2 regions of the Mesorhizobium sp. NZP2077 genome follow, and region 1 is predicted to be linked to the other one. Evidence: predicted binding sites of a transcription regulator. Region 1 holds the regulator's gene; the other holds the start of a gene.
What was found. The regulator LexA, encoded in region 1, represses DNA repair genes until DNA is damaged. The targets are predictions, from matches to a motif close to TGTTCNNNNTGTGTTCNG.
Positions count from the first base shown of each region.

Region 1 (7,353 bases):
GGGGTGCAAGGGGCAGACCCGATGGCTAGACGAGGCCGGGGCTTGGATCAGGGCGAGGACGCTGTTGCCGGCGTCAGCGAACGATCCCTGTTTGCGACGCCTCTGGCGACCCCACCGCCGCCGTCGCCACTTGTGCCGGGCTCCAGTAAGCCAGCTTTGCCGGCGAATGTTCCAGCGCCAACTCCGCCCATCGAAACAGGCAGGATTGTGCGTGTGCGCCGGCAACTGGGCCGGATTTCACTGCCTCGTCTGCGCCACAGCGTGGCCATCGCGGCGGAGCTGGAGCTTGACCGGGGCATCGCCTTCTTGCTGGTGCCGGTGTGTCTGGCCGCCGGGGCGATCGGCTATTATTCGCTGGCAGTGGAGCCTGATTTCGCAAAGCCTGTCGCGGTCGTCGTGCTGGTGGCGAACTGCGCGCTTGTTTCGCGCTCCTGGCCGAAAACCCATCTGGGCTTCATGGCGGCATTGTTGTGCGCGCTTGGCCTGCTCGCCGCCAAGGTCGAGACATGGCGAGTAGGCACGCAGATGCTGGGCTCGGAAATCTCGACGCAACTGACCGGCCGCGTCGTCTCACTGGAGCAGATGGAGACTGGCCGCATCCGTCTGACCATCGACGTGACCTCGACCGCTCGCCCGAAACTGCGCTATGCGCCGGAAAGGGTCCGGCTTTCGGCGCGAAGCATCCCGGCGGAAATGACTGCCGGCTCCCTGGTCACCGGCTACGCCAAACTGTTGCCGCCGACTGGCCCGGTGCGGCCGGACAGCTATGATTTCTCCTTCGACAGCTATTTCGCCGGCATCGGCGGCAGCGGGTTCTTCCTCGGCAATCCAACAGTCGTCTCCGCTGATGACGGTGAGATGCCGCTGTCGGCCCGCCTTTCCTCCGGGATAGAAAATGCCCGTGAAGCCATCGCCGACCACATCAGGGCCACGGTCGGCGGTGCTGAAGGTGAGATCGCGGCAGCGCTCATTGTTGGTGTCCGAGCGGGCATCCCCGACGAAATCAACGAAGCGATGCGGCGCACCGGCATCTATCACATCATCTCGATTTCCGGGCTGCATATGGCGCTGGTCGCCGGCACCATCATGGGTCTGCTGCGCGGCGCCTTCGCGCTGTTTCCGGATTTTTCCGCGCGGCGGCCGGTGAAGAAATACGCGGCTGCCGCGGCACTTGTCTCGATCGCCGCCTATCTCGTCATTTCCGGCGTCGTCGTTGCCGCCGAGCGCAGCTTCATCATGCTGGCGGTGATGCTGATTGCCGTCCTGTTCGATCGCGCGGCGCTGACCATGCGCAATCTGGCGATCTCGGCGATCGCCGTCATCGTGGTTTCGCCGCATGAGGTGGTCGGCCCGAGCTTCCAGATGTCGTTTGCCGCAACGGCCGCACTGGTCGGCGCCTACGCCGGCTGGGCGGATCACCGTGCGGGAAAGGCAAGACCGCCACCGCCAAAGCGGTCCCTGCCAAGCGTTCTCACGCGACGATTCCTGCTGGCGACGGGTGGCTTGGCCATGACTTCGATCATCGCCGGCAGCGCCACGGCGCTATTTGCCATCTGGCATTTCCAGCGGGTGTCGCCGCTCAGCCTGTTCGCCAATCTGGCCGTCATGCCGATCGTGTCAGCGGTGATGTTCCTGGCCGTTGCCAGCGCGTTGCTGATGCCGTTCGGATTGGATGCGCCAGCCCTCTACCTGATGGGCAAGGGCCTGACGGCAATGATCGCCATCTCGGCGTGGATATCGGAACGCTCGCCGGTCGACGCGGTCGGGCTCATTTCGCAGCAATCCGTCCTGCTGGTGACCGTCGCCCTGGTCATCGCGACGATGGCGACGACATGGCTGCGGCTCGCAGCACTGCCATTCGCGCTTGCCGGTCTGCTGACGGTGTCGGATACGCGCACACCGGATGTGCTGATCTCTGAGGACGCGCGGCTGGTCGCCCTGCCGATCGGCGGCGGCGAACTCGCGGTCAGCCGGGCTCGCCCGAACGAGTTCACCGTCGACAATTGGAAACGCGCGCTGACATCCGAAACCATCGTCGTGCCGGAGATGTTCAGCAAGGCGGATGGGCTATTCGACATTGCCGATGCCGTCAATCTGCCACCGGGAGCGCCATTCTATTGCACGGACGGCGTTTGTCTCGCCCGGCACCCGTCCGGCGCGATCATCGCGCATGTCGAAGACCGCAAGGACACCTGGAAGGCCTGCGGTTTCGCAGACCTGATCGTCGTCAATGACGCGACGGGATATGATTCCTGCCACAACTCGCTGGTTCTCGTCGTCACCAAACGGCAGCTCGCCCGCAAGGGCAGTGCTGCCGTCTTCTTCGACCGCCAATCAGCGACAGGTCCTCCAATTATCAGCTTCGCGGTGGACGGGCCGTATCGGCCCTGGCATGCGCAGCGCAAATATTCACGCGAGGCGAGGGGGCTGGCGCCCTGGCGCAAACCCGAAAAGCCTGCCGCTCCTGCTCAGTAGCGCCGGATCAGCCCGACGAGCTTGCCTTGCACCTTGACCCTGTCCGGCCCGAAGATGCGCGTCTCGTAGGCCGGATTGGCGGCTTCAAGCGCGATCGAGGCGCCCTTGCGGCGAAACCGCTTCAGCGTCGCTTCCTCTTCATCCACCAGCGCCACGATGATCTCGCCGGGCTGGGCGGTATCGGCATTGCGGATGATGACGGTGTCGCCATCGAAGATGCCGGCCTCGATCATCGAGTCGCCCTTGACCTCCAGCGCATAATGCTCGCCGCCCATGATCATGTCCGGCGGCACCGAGATCGAATGCGTCTGATGCTGGATGGCATCGATCGGCACACCGGCGGCGATACGCCCCATCACCGGGATCGACACCGCGGAAACCGCGTCGTCGTCATTGCCGGCCGCGGGCAAACGCGACGGCGTTGCAGGCTTGAGTTGGCGGCCAAGGCCGCCCTGACCAAGACTGCCCTGGATGACGCTTGGCGAGAATTTCTTTGCCGCGTTGAGGCCGGGCGCGATCGAATCGGGTAGCCGCAGCACCTCCAATGCCCGAGCCCGGTTGGGCAGCCGGCGGATGAAACCGCGTTCCTCCAGCGCCGTGATCAGGCGATGGATTCCTGACTTGGAGGCGAGATCGAGCGCTTCCTTCATCTCGTCGAAGGAGGGCGGAATGCCGCTTTCCTTCAGCCGTTCATGAATGAACATCAAGAGTTCATGTTGCTTGCGCGTCAGCATGGCAGCCCCCAAGGCTTGAACAAAAGGTCTGAACCAGAATCGAAAAACAAACCCAGAACAAACACTATCTGTTCCAGTTGTGTTCCGCAACCGTTTAAAGTTTAGTGAATTTGTTAAGGCGGCTGAAGTTATTTGGCGCTGGCAGCGGGCCGTGTTCGACGCCTGCCTGCCGCTAACGCGCCCCGGTGCGCGTTGAAATTGTTATGGTTAATGGTGCTGGCTCATTCTTCGGCAAGTGGTTGGAATTGGTCGCAGACGCACCTCGCCGGGGTACATTCGCCGCATTGCCAGTCGTCTGTCGGGGTGAACGAAACGAAACCAAAATGCCAACTTTCGGTCCCCCCATTGCCGTTGTATGGCTGCGTCAGGTAACGGCTTCCTTCACAGCGAAACGCTGATCCTTCCACGCGTCCGTGCGCAGAATGTCTTCCAGCACCTCAACTGCCTGCCATACGTCCTTGTAGCCGACATAGAGCGGCGTGAAGCCGAAACGGATGGTAGACGGCGCGCGAAAGTCACCGATCACCCCGCGCTCGATCAGCGCCCGCATCACCTGATAGCCATGATCGTGAAGGAACGACACTTGGCTGCCGCGCTTGGTCGCATCGCGGGTGCTTTCCAATGTCAGACCATAGGCGCCGCACTTGGCTTCGACGAGTTGGATGAACAGTTCGGTCAACGCGACGCTCTTCTTTCGCAATGCCGCCATGTCGACGTCGCTCCAGATGGCAAGCGCACCTTTAAGCGCCCGCATAGACAGGACCGGCTGCGTGCCGCACAAAAAGCGGCGGATGCCGGTGCCGGCAACATAACCCCGTTCGAAGGCAAAGGGCCGTGCATGCCCCCACCAGCCGCTGAGCGGTTGGCGGATATCGCCGTGGTGACGCTGCGCGGCATAGATGAAGGCCGGTGAGCCCGGACCGCCGTTAAGGTATTTGTAGGTGCAGCCGATGGCGAAATCGGCATTTGCATGGTCGAGCTCGACTGGCAGAGCGCCTGCTGTGTGGCATAGGTCCCAGATGATTAGCGTTCCGGCCGCATGAGCCTTGCGCGTCAGCGCCGCCATGTCGCGCAGTTCACCCGATTTATAGTTGACGTGATTGACCAGCACCACCGCAACGCTTTCGTCGATCAGCTCTTCGATGGTTGGAGCGTCGACGCCCGTGAGGCGCAGCAGGGCGCCATCGCGGGTAGAGGCCACCCCTTCGGCGATGTACAGGTCGGTGGGAAAACTGTCACCCTCGGCGACGATCACCGACCGACCGGGCCGCATCTCCAGCGCCGCGTGCAACACCTTGTAGATATTGATCGACGTCGTATCGCAGACGACGGTCTGGCCAGCCGCGGCTCCTATCAGACGCCCAAGGTGGTCGCCGAGTTCTATCGGCATCTCGAACCATCCGGCTGTATTCCAGGCTCGGATGAGATCCTGGGCCCATTCCTGGGTTGCCGCCTGCTGCAGCTCGCCGAAAACGGCGTGCGACGCCGCCCCGAGTGAATTGCCGTCGAGATAGATCACCCCCTCCGGCAGAATGAAACGATCGCGCATGAGGCGCAGCGGATCCTTGGCATCCATCGCTTCGATTCCAGCGAGATCAGGAATTCCACTCATGGTCTGTCAGTCCTCGGTTGTTCGCGAAGGGTTTCCCGCCACAAGCGCGTGCCCTCTGTATGGCTGTTATCAGTTTGATGTCAGAGCCGGGTGCGAACCGTCCACAGTTCGGGAAACAGCACGACCTCGAGCATCTTCTTCAGATAGGACGCGCCTGACGTGCCGCCGGTGCCGCGCTTGAGGCCGATGATGCGTTCGACCGTGGTGACGTGGTTGAAGCGCCAGCGGCGGAAATAGTCCTCGAAGTCGACCAGCTTCTCGGCCAGCTCATAGAACATCCAGTAGCGCTGCGGGTCGCGGTAGACGGTCTGCCAGGCGACCAGGACCGCTTCATTTTCGGTGCGCGTCTCACGCCAGTCCGTGCGCCTGGCATCGGCGCCGATGTCGAACCCGTTGCGCGCCAATAGCAGCAGCGCTTCATCGTAGAGCGACGGCTCGGCCAGGATCGCCTCCAGCTTGCCGCTGAGGTCCGGCCGGTGCTTGTGCGGCCCGAGCATGGCGAGGTTGCGGTTGCCGGCCATGAATTCGATGGCGCGGTACTGCCAGGACTGGAATCCGGAGGATTGGCCGAGCGCGTCGCGGAATTCGGTGTATTCGCTGGGTGTCATCGTGCGCAGCACGTCCCACGCGTTGTTCAGCTGCTCAAAGATGCGGGCGACGCGCGACAGCATCTTGAAGCTCGGCTCAAGCCGGTCGGCGCGAATGGAACGAATGGCAGCACCGATCTCATGCAAAGCGAGCTTCATCCAGAGTTCCGAGGTCTGGTGCTGGATGATGAACAGCATCTCGTCATGCGCCGACGACAGCGGCGTCTGTGCCTCCAGGACTTTTTCCAGGTGCAGATAGTCGCTGTAGGACATGCGCTCCTTGAACGACATCTGGGCGCCTTCGGACGCCGGATCGTAGGGCTCGCTCAATTGATTTTCTCCGTGCGCAGCCGGAAGCGCTGGATCTTGCCGGTCTGGGTCTTGGGCAGGGCGGCGATGAATTTGACCGAGCGCGGATATTTGTAGGGCGCGATCGTCGCCTTGACGTGGTCCTGCAGGCGCTTGATGGTCAACGCATCCGGCGCCACGCCCTGCGCCAGCACGACATGCGCCTCGACGATCTGGCCGCGTTCGCCATCCTCTGCGCCAATGACAGCACATTCGGCGACATCGGGATGCGAGAGCAGTGCTGCCTCGACCTCCGGACCGGCAATGTTGTAGCCGGCGCTGACGATCATGTCGTCGGAGCGCGCGCCGAAATGGAAGAAACCATCCTCGTCCTGGGTAAATGTGTCGCCGGTGAGGTTCCAGCCGTCGCGCACATACTCCTTCTGCCGGTCGTCGGCCATGTAGCGGCAGCCGGTCGGGCCGCGCACCGCCAACCGTCCGGTCTCGCCACGCGGTACCTCGCGCATCGCAGCGTCGACGATGCGCGCCTCATAACCGCCCACAGGCTTGCCGGTCGATGCAGGCTTCATGTCGCCAAAACGGTTGGAAATGAAGATGTGCAGCATTTCGGTGGCGCCGATGCCGTCGAGGATCGGCTTGCCGGTCTTTTTCGTCCACTCCTCGAAGACCGGAGCCGGCAATGTCTCGCCGGCCGAGACGGCGACGCGCAGCGATGACAAATCGGCACCTTCATCCATGGCCTTCAGCATGGCGCGGTAGGCGGTCGGCGCGGTGAAGGAGACGGTCGCCTTATAGGTCTCGATGATGTGGATCATGTTGGGCGGCGTCGCCTGTTCGAGCAGCGTCGCCGCCGCGCCGTAGCGCAAGGGGAAGATGGCGAGGCCGCCTAGGCCGAAGGTGAAGGCCAGCGGCGGCGAGCCGACGAAGATATCGTCGGGCGTCACCTGGAGGATCTCACGGGCATAGGCGTCGGCGATGATCAACAGATCGCGGTGGAAATGCATCGTCGCCTTCGGCACGCCTGTCGTGCCGGAGGTGAAGCCAAGCAGGGCGACATCGTCGCGGCCGGTGTTGACCGCGGTGAAGGTGACCGGCTTGTCGAGGGCGGCGCGATCGAGTTCGGCATCATGGTTGGCGGTGCCGTCGAAGCCGATGACCTGCTTCAGGAACGCACTGTCCTTGGCGCAAGCGGTCATCTCATCCATCAGCCTGGTGTCGCAAAGCGCGATCGTTATTTCGGCCTTGTCGACGATCTTGGTGAGCTCGCCGGCGCGCAGCATCGGCATGGTGTTGACGACGACGGCGCCGACCTTGGTGGCGGCCAGCCAGCAGGCAACCATTGCGGGGTTGTTGGCGGAGCGGATCAGCACCCGGTTGCCCGGTTTGACGCCGTAATTCTCGACCAGCGCGTGCGCCAGCCTGTTCGTCCAGTCGGACAGTTCCTTGTAGGTGCGGCGGCGGCCATTGCCGATCAGCGCGGTGTGGTCGCCGAGGCCCTTCTCGACCAGCCTGTCGGTCAATTCGACGCCGGCATTGAGATGTTCGGGATAATCGAAACCGTCGAGCAGGAAATCCGGCCATTGATCCGGCGGCGGCAGGTGATCGCGCGTGAACGTGTCGATATGCGCTGAAGGCC
Region 1 covers NZ_CP051293.1:4,284,570-4,291,922, forward strand. The annotation lists gene HGP13_RS21265 (ComEC/Rec2 family competence protein) at 22-2,475, shown strand; gene lexA (transcriptional repressor LexA) at 2,469-3,209, opposite strand; gene kynU (kynureninase) at 3,574-4,821, opposite strand; gene kynA (tryptophan 2,3-dioxygenase) at 4,902-5,738, opposite strand; gene HGP13_RS21285 (AMP-binding protein) at 5,735-7,353, opposite strand, start outside.

Region 2 (7,353 bases), 1.3 Mb from region 1:
CTTGGTTTTGGCGCCGGTATACTCAATGTCATGCGTTCCGCAGGCGTTGTGGCAGAATTCGGACAGGGCGATAAATCGCGCTCTGGTCGGGACGACAGGAAATAGCCGCCCTTCAGGCGGCAATGGTAATTTGGCCGTACGCGGCATTGACGGGGTTTGAACGTGGCAGCTGACAAGGTCGATCCGATCCACCAGTTCCATATCATCAAGCTGATTCCGATTAACATCGGCGGCTACGACTTGTCCTTCACGAATTCGGCATTGTTCATGGTCGCGACCGTGGTTGTCGCGGCTGCGTTCCTGTTCCTGACAACATCGAGCCGCAGCCTGGTTCCCGGCCGGCTTCAGTCGGTCTCCGAGATGGCCTACGAATTCGTCGCAAACATGTTGCGTGACGCCGCCGGCACTCAGGGCATGAAGTTCTTCCCGCTTGTGTTTTCGCTGTTCATGTTCGTGCTGGTCGCCAACCTGCTTGGCCTATTCCCCTATTTCTTCACCATCACCAGTCACATCATCGTCACCTTCGGTCTGGCAATACTGGTGATTGGCACCGTCATCGTCTACGGCTTCATGAAGCATGGCCTTGGCTTCCTGAAGCTGTTCGTGCCGAAAGGCGTGCCTCTTGTGATGATGGTGCTTGTCGTTCCGATCGAGGTGATTTCCTTCGTCTCGCGCCCAATTAGCCTCTCGGTTCGTCTGTTCGCCAACATGCTTGCCGGCCACATCACGCTGAAGGTGTTCTCGGGCTTCGTCGTCAGCCTCTCCGCGCTCGGCGCGGTCGGCGTCGCGGGCTCGATCCTGCCGCTGGCCATGGCGGTGGCGCTGACGGCGCTAGAACTGCTCGTCGCTTTCCTGCAGGCCTACGTCTTTGCGGTGTTGACCTGCATGTACCTCAACGACGCCCTGCACCCGAGCCACTAAGTTTCACCGGCGCATGACGCCAATTACAAACTGCAACGACAACGGAACCACAAGGAGTTTGACATGGAAGTAAATGCAGCAGCTGCAATCGGCGCCGGCATCGCTTGCCTGGGCATGGGTGGCGCGGGCATCGGCCTCGGCAACATCTTCGGCAGCTATCTCTCGGGCGCACTGCGCAATCCGTCGGCTGCCGACGGCCAGTTCGGCCGTCTGATTTTCGGCTTCGCCGTGACCGAAGCTCTGGGCATCTTCTCGCTCCTGATCGCGCTCCTCCTTGTGTTCAAGTAAGAAGCACGGCTGACGAAGGGAGGCGCATGGTGCGACCTTACCTTATGGACAGGGGACTGAGATGTTCGTGACATCTGCGTTTGCGGAAGAGACCGCGCCCGCCGCGACGGAAAGCACCGCGCATTCCGGCACCGGCGTGCCTGCCGAAGCGCATGGCACGTTCCCGCCATTCGATCCGGCGACATTTCCGTCGCAGCTTCTATGGCTGGCGATCACCTTTGGGCTATTCTACCTCTTCTTGAAAAAGGTAGCGATGCCGCGCATTGGCGGCATCATCGATGTCCGTAATGATCGCATCAGCCAGGATCTCGATCAGGCGAGCAAGTTGAAGGGCGAGGCCGACGCTGCCGTTGCTGCTTACGAGCAGGAACTGGCGGAAGCTAAGAAGAACGCCAACGCGATCGGTCAGCAGGCCGCCGATGCGGCCAAGGCGGAAGCCGAGGCTGCACGCAAGAAAATCGAGGCGGCGCTAGACGAGAAACTTGGCGAAGCCGAGGCACGCATTTCTTCCATCAAGGCCAACGCCATGAAGGAAGTCGGCAGCATTGCCGAGGACACCGCTTCGGCGATCGTCGAGGCCCTGGTCGGCGGCAAGGCCAGCAGGGCCGAGATCGCGGCCGCGGTCAAATCCGTGGCCCGGTGAGGAGCGCATCATGGACGCTACATCTCTCGCAACGCTCTGGGCCACGATTGCCCTGATCATCTTCCTGGGCGTCGCCATCTACATCAAGGTGCCTGGCCTGATTGCCAAGGCGCTCGACGCCCGCGCCGCCAGGATCAGCACTGAGCTCGACGAAGCCCGCAAGCTGCGTGACGAGGCCCAGCAATTGCTCGGCCAGTACAAGCAGAAGCGCAAGGAAGCCGAGCAGGAGGCTGCCGACATCGTCGCCGCCGCCAAGCGCGAAGCTGAGATGCTGGCTGCCGACGCGCATAAGAAGACCGAGGACTACGTCGCCAGGCGCACCGCGCTCGCCGAACAGAAGATCGGTCAGGCCGAGCGCGACGCGGTCGCCGAAGTCCGCGCCAGCGCCGTCGACATTGCTGTCGAAGCCGCCCGCGCGCTGCTCGCCGCCAAGGTTGACGTCAAGGCCGGAGCAGACCTGTTCAAGGCATCGCTTGCGGATGTGAAGGCGAAGCTCAACTGAGCTGACAACATTTGGAGATCAAAAGCCGCCTGGGCAACCTGGCGGCTTTTTTTGTGGCGCGGATAATCTCCCCCCTCGGGGGGAGATGTCGCCAAAGGCGACAGAGGAGGTCGGTTCGACCGGACGCGACGCCCATGAGAGATTGAAAGAAGAGGCGGCGCTTCACGCGCGGCGACCCCCTCTGGCCTGCCGGCCATCTCCCCCTCAAGGGGGGAGATGTCGCTCCGCCGCTTTCGCCAGTTCAGTCCAGTCCGGCCAAGCTCTCTTCTTCAGCCACCTCAGCCCCGCCAAGCCTGAATGGCGCGAACGACACGCGGTGCAGCCGCGCAACCGGGCCATGCGCCTCGATCGCCGTGCGATGCCGGACCGTCGCATAGCCCATATGGACCTCGAAGCCGTAGCGGCCGTGATGGTTGCCGCAGCCGCACATCATGCGGTCGCGCATCACCTTGGCGACGATCGAGGCGGCGGCGATCGACTGCGAGCGCTGGTCGCCCTTGATCAGTGCGCGGCCGTCGCATGGCAGCCCCGGTGGCACGTCGCGGCCGTCGGCAAGCGCGAGCTTCGGCCGAACCGACAGCCCGACCAAAGCGCGCCGCATCGCCTCGAGGCTCGCCTTGAGGATGTTGCTGCCGTCGATACCCTCGGCGCTGATCGAAGCCATGGAAACCGCCTGCGCCGAGCCAAGAATGCGCAGGAACAGCGCTTCGCGCTGCAAATGGCTGAGCCGTTTGGAATCGTCGAGGCCTTCGGGAATGTTGGCGGGATCGAGTACCACGGCGGCTGCGACCACCGGCCCGGCCAGAGGACCGCGGCCGGCCTCGTCCATGCCTGCGACCGGCCACAGGCCGTCGGCCATCGCCTTCGTCTCGAAGGAGAAATCGGGTTTCTCGACGATTTCGAAGAGAAGCGGAGAATCGGAACGCGCGCGAGCCATCTTGCGGCGAGGTTCGCATCGGCTCCGATTCTCCGCAAGTCCCTCCGGGCCGGTGGGGCGCCGGACCGGGAGGGCACCGTCTGCAGGCCGGGGCAGGCCGGACGGGATTTTCTTGCCGTGGCAGGTCAAAACGCCACGGCAAATTGCATTTTCAGAGCAGCATCAGCTGTTCCTGGTCTTTTCCAGCGGCGACGAACTGGTCGGTGCGCAGCGTGCGCCGTTCGGCATTGAGGCCGAGCCGCTTGGCGGTGATCTCGAAGCGCCGGCCGATCTGCCAGGCGTAGGGTCCGGCGCCCTTCATACGCTTGCCCCATTCCGAATCGTAATCCTTGCCGTCGCGCATCGAGCGGATCAGCGACATGACGTGGCGATAGCGGTCGGGATAGTGGCGCAGCAGCCAGTCCTTGAAGATAGGGCTGACTTCCAGCGGTAGGCGCAGCACGACATAACCCGCCTCTCGTGCGCCGGCCGTGTGCGCCGAATCGAGGATACGTTCCATCTCCTGGTCGGTGAGGCCGGGTATGATCGGCGCCACCATGACCGAAGCCGGGATGCCGGCATCCGAGAGTTGCCGGATCGCCTCCAGCCGCTTGGTCGGTGTCGACGCACGGGGCTCCATGGTGCGCGCCAGCATGCGGTCCATCGTCGTCACCGACAGCGCCACCTTTGCCAGCCCACGCTCGGCCATGCGCGACAATATGTCGATGTCGCGCGTCACCAGGGCGGATTTGGTGACGATGCCGACAGGATGGCCGCGCGCTTCCAGCACTTCGAGAATCTCTCGCATGATCCGGTACTGCTTCTCGATCGGCTGGTAGGGATCGGTGTTGGTGCCGATGGCGATGGTGCGCGGCTGGTAGCCGTCCTTCGACAATTCCTTGTCGAGCAGCCGCGCCGCATCCGGCTTGGCGAACAGCTTGGATTCGAAATCCAGGCCCGGCGACAGGCCCATGAAGGCGTGCGTCGGCCGCGCGAAGCAATAGACGCAGCCATGTTCGCAGCCGCGATACGGGTTGATCGACCGGTCGAAGGAGATGTCGGGCGATTCGTTGCGAGTGATGATGGTGCGCGGCTTTTCCACCTGCACCTCGGTCTTGAATGGCGGCAGTTCCTCCAGCGAACTCCAGCCATCGTCGAAGACATGCCGGCTGACCGGTTCGAAGCGGCCGGACGGATTGATGCCCGCCGACCGGCCGCGATTGCGGTCGGGACGGATGCGCATGCCACTCTGCTCGATCATCGCATTGGCCATCTCGGCGCGTCCTGCCCCGAATGCTGCAATGTCGGCATGCACGATCGGTTCCATCTTGGCCCGCTCCCAGGGACTGTCCATGTTGTTTCGAATCGCTCTGTTCATGAAATTATTCCTATTTCCCCAAAGAGAACAAAGCAAGAACTTTTTATGCTGCGCCGCAAAAACTGGCGCTTTGGGCGGCTTTCCGCTATTCGGCTAAATATGCTCAGTGTTCTCATCGAAACGCGCAATGACGAGGAGGCTCTCGCCCGCACGCTCGCCTCGCTGATTGGCGGCGCGGTCGAGGGGGTGGTGCGCGAGGTCGTCGTCTGCGACACCGGCTCCACCGACCAGACACATCATGTCGCCGAGCATGCCGGCTGCCATTATGTGGCGAGCGGCGGTATCGCTGCCGGGATACGGCAGGCCAAGGGTGACTGGCTGTTGCTGTTGGAACCGGGCGCACGGCTGGTGGAAGGCTGGATCGAAGCGGTCGTCGTCCACACCGGAAGGCAAACAATGGCGGCGCGGTTCTCTAGAGCGCGGGGTAGCCGCACGCCGTTCCTGGCGGGGGTCTTTTCGGGAAATCGGGCGCTCGCCGATGGACTGGTGATCAGCAAGCGGCAGGCCGCGTCCTTATCGAAGAGTGCCGGCAGCGCCGAGGCGCTGGCGCGTGGCCTGGCGACAAAGAGGCTCGACGCCGAGATCTGGGTGGCGCCGCCGAAGCAGCAGCACCGCTCGCCAAAGTGATTTTTTGCGCCTGCTCTGTTCATTGTGCGTTGCACAAAACCTGACGTGGGGCTAGCCTTCCTTCGAAGCGGGTGAATTGGGTTTGGGTCATGCGAGTGGTGAACACCGATGCGGCATCGGGTGTCACCCTCATGGACGAGGTGCCGATGAATCTTTCAACCCCTGACAAATCCGGTGCTGCCAGTCTCGAGGCCATTGCGCGCAATGGCAGCCTGCTGCGGCGCATCGCCGTGCGCATTCCGACCTATCTCACGGACCTTCGCGAAAACCCTGCCTGGCTGCCGATGTTCATGCTGGCGCGCACCATGCCGGGGCGCCGGATGCACTGGCTGGGTGCAAAACGCGCCCGTCCCGCCGACAATGCGGGCGATACGGTGTTTGCCGGTGTCGAGCGGGCAGCGGTGGTCGATGCGCTGCGTTCCGACGGCCTGTTTTCAGGCTTGGTCCTGCCGGCGGAGATCCATGAGGAGATTGCGGATTTCGCGAGGCGTAGGCCTTGCTTCGGCAATTTCGACCGCCGTCTCGAGTTCATGCCGGGCGAGCATGCGCAGGCTGAGAAACGCCTGGGCCGTTCGCTGCTCAGCGGGCACTATTTCGAGCGCATCCTCGACTGTCCGGCCGCACTCGCCATACAGCGCGATCCGCTGCTTCTCGACGTTGCGGCGCACTACCTTGGTGGCCAGGCGAAACTGATTACCACACGCGTCTGGTGGAGCTTTCCAACCGGCGAGGCCTCGGACGCCGACAAGAACCTTGCCTCGCTCGGCAAATATCATTTCGACCTCGACGACTGGCGCATGCTGAAGTTCTTCTTCTACCTCAAGCCTGTCGACACCGACACCGGTCCGCATGTCTATGTCAGGGGTAGCCATAACAGGCGCGCCATAAAGCATCAGCTGACCCTGTTGGTCGGCCATTCCGCCCAGGAGGTGCTGGACGTCTATGGCGAGCAGAGCCCGGTGACGCTGACCGGCGAAGCCGGCCTCGGCTTCGTCGAGGACCCCTTCGGTTTCCACATGGGCACGGTGCCGGCGCGCACGCCGCGGCTGATGATGGAAGTCGGCTTCGGTGTTTCGCGCCCCTCGCGCCGGCGCTTTCATGGCGAGCCGGTCATCCGCTGACGGCTATTTGCCCCGCCGCAGATGCTCGTCCAGGCGCGGCATGATCTCGACGAAGTTGCAGGGCATGTGGCGGTAATCGAGCTGCGCCTTGAGGATGCCGTCCCAGGCGTCCTTGCACGCGCCGGGCGAGCCCGGCAGCACGAAGACGAAGGTGGCGTTGACGACGCCGCCGGTCGCCCGGCTCTGGATCGTCGAGGTGCCGATCTTGTCGTAGGAAATGCGGTGGAAGACTTCCGAAAAGCCGTCCATGCGCTTTTCGAAGATTGGCTCCAGCGCCTCCGGTGTCACGTCACGTCCGGTGAAGCCGGTGCCGCCGGTGGTGATGACAACATCGATATCTTTGTCCCGCGACCAGGCCAGCACGCTGTCGCGGATTTTGTCGCGGTCATCGGTGACGATATCGCGGGCGGCCAGGATGTGGCCGGCCTCGGTGATGCGGTCGGCCAGCGTCTGGCCGGATTTGTCATCGGCAAGGCTGCGCGTGTCCGAAACGGTCAGCACCGCGATGCGCACGGGAATGAACGAACGGCTCTCGTCAATTCTGGCCATCAGCTCCCTCCGAGGCGATGCTGCGCGTCGCCGCGACGAACCAGTCGGGCTGGCGACTGCGGATCTCGGCTGCCGCGCGCTTGGCGACATTGCCGGTCTCGAACAGGCCGAAGCAGGTCGCGCCCGATCCGGACATGCGTGAAAATCCCGAGCCGGCCTTGTTGAGCCACGACAACGCCCGGCCTATGGCCGGCTGCATCGCAAGGGCTGCCGGTTCGAGATCATTGCGGGTGATCTCCAGCCAGTTGCGCAGGCTGTGAAAATCGATGCGGCGCGGCAGCGGCGGCAGGGGTTCGTTGTCGCGGCGGGAAAGTGCCGCAAAGACATCCGCCGTCGAGACCGGCGTGCCGGGGTTGACCAGCACCAGTCCAAGCGCCGAAAAGTCCGGCACCATCGACAGCTCGTCAC
Region 2 covers NZ_CP051293.1:5,563,117-5,570,469, reverse strand. The annotation lists gene HGP13_RS27940 (AtpZ/AtpI family protein) at 1-105, shown strand, start outside; gene HGP13_RS27935 (F0F1 ATP synthase subunit A) at 163-921, shown strand; gene HGP13_RS27930 (F0F1 ATP synthase subunit C) at 985-1,209, shown strand; gene HGP13_RS27925 (F0F1 ATP synthase subunit B) at 1,271-1,852, shown strand; gene HGP13_RS27920 (F0F1 ATP synthase subunit B) at 1,863-2,354, shown strand; gene HGP13_RS27915 (ribonuclease HII) at 2,596-3,291, opposite strand; gene HGP13_RS27910 (PA0069 family radical SAM protein) at 3,443-4,597, opposite strand; gene HGP13_RS27905 (glycosyltransferase) at 4,748-5,275, shown strand; gene HGP13_RS27900 (hypothetical protein) at 5,422-6,396, shown strand; gene moaB (molybdenum cofactor biosynthesis protein B) at 6,400-6,945, opposite strand; gene HGP13_RS27890 (4-(cytidine 5'-diphospho)-2-C-methyl-D-erythritol kinase) at 6,932-7,353, opposite strand, start outside.
Region 2: a site for LexA is predicted at 4,672-4,689, ahead of HGP13_RS27910 (PA0069 family radical SAM protein). Genes of this name have one in related genera too.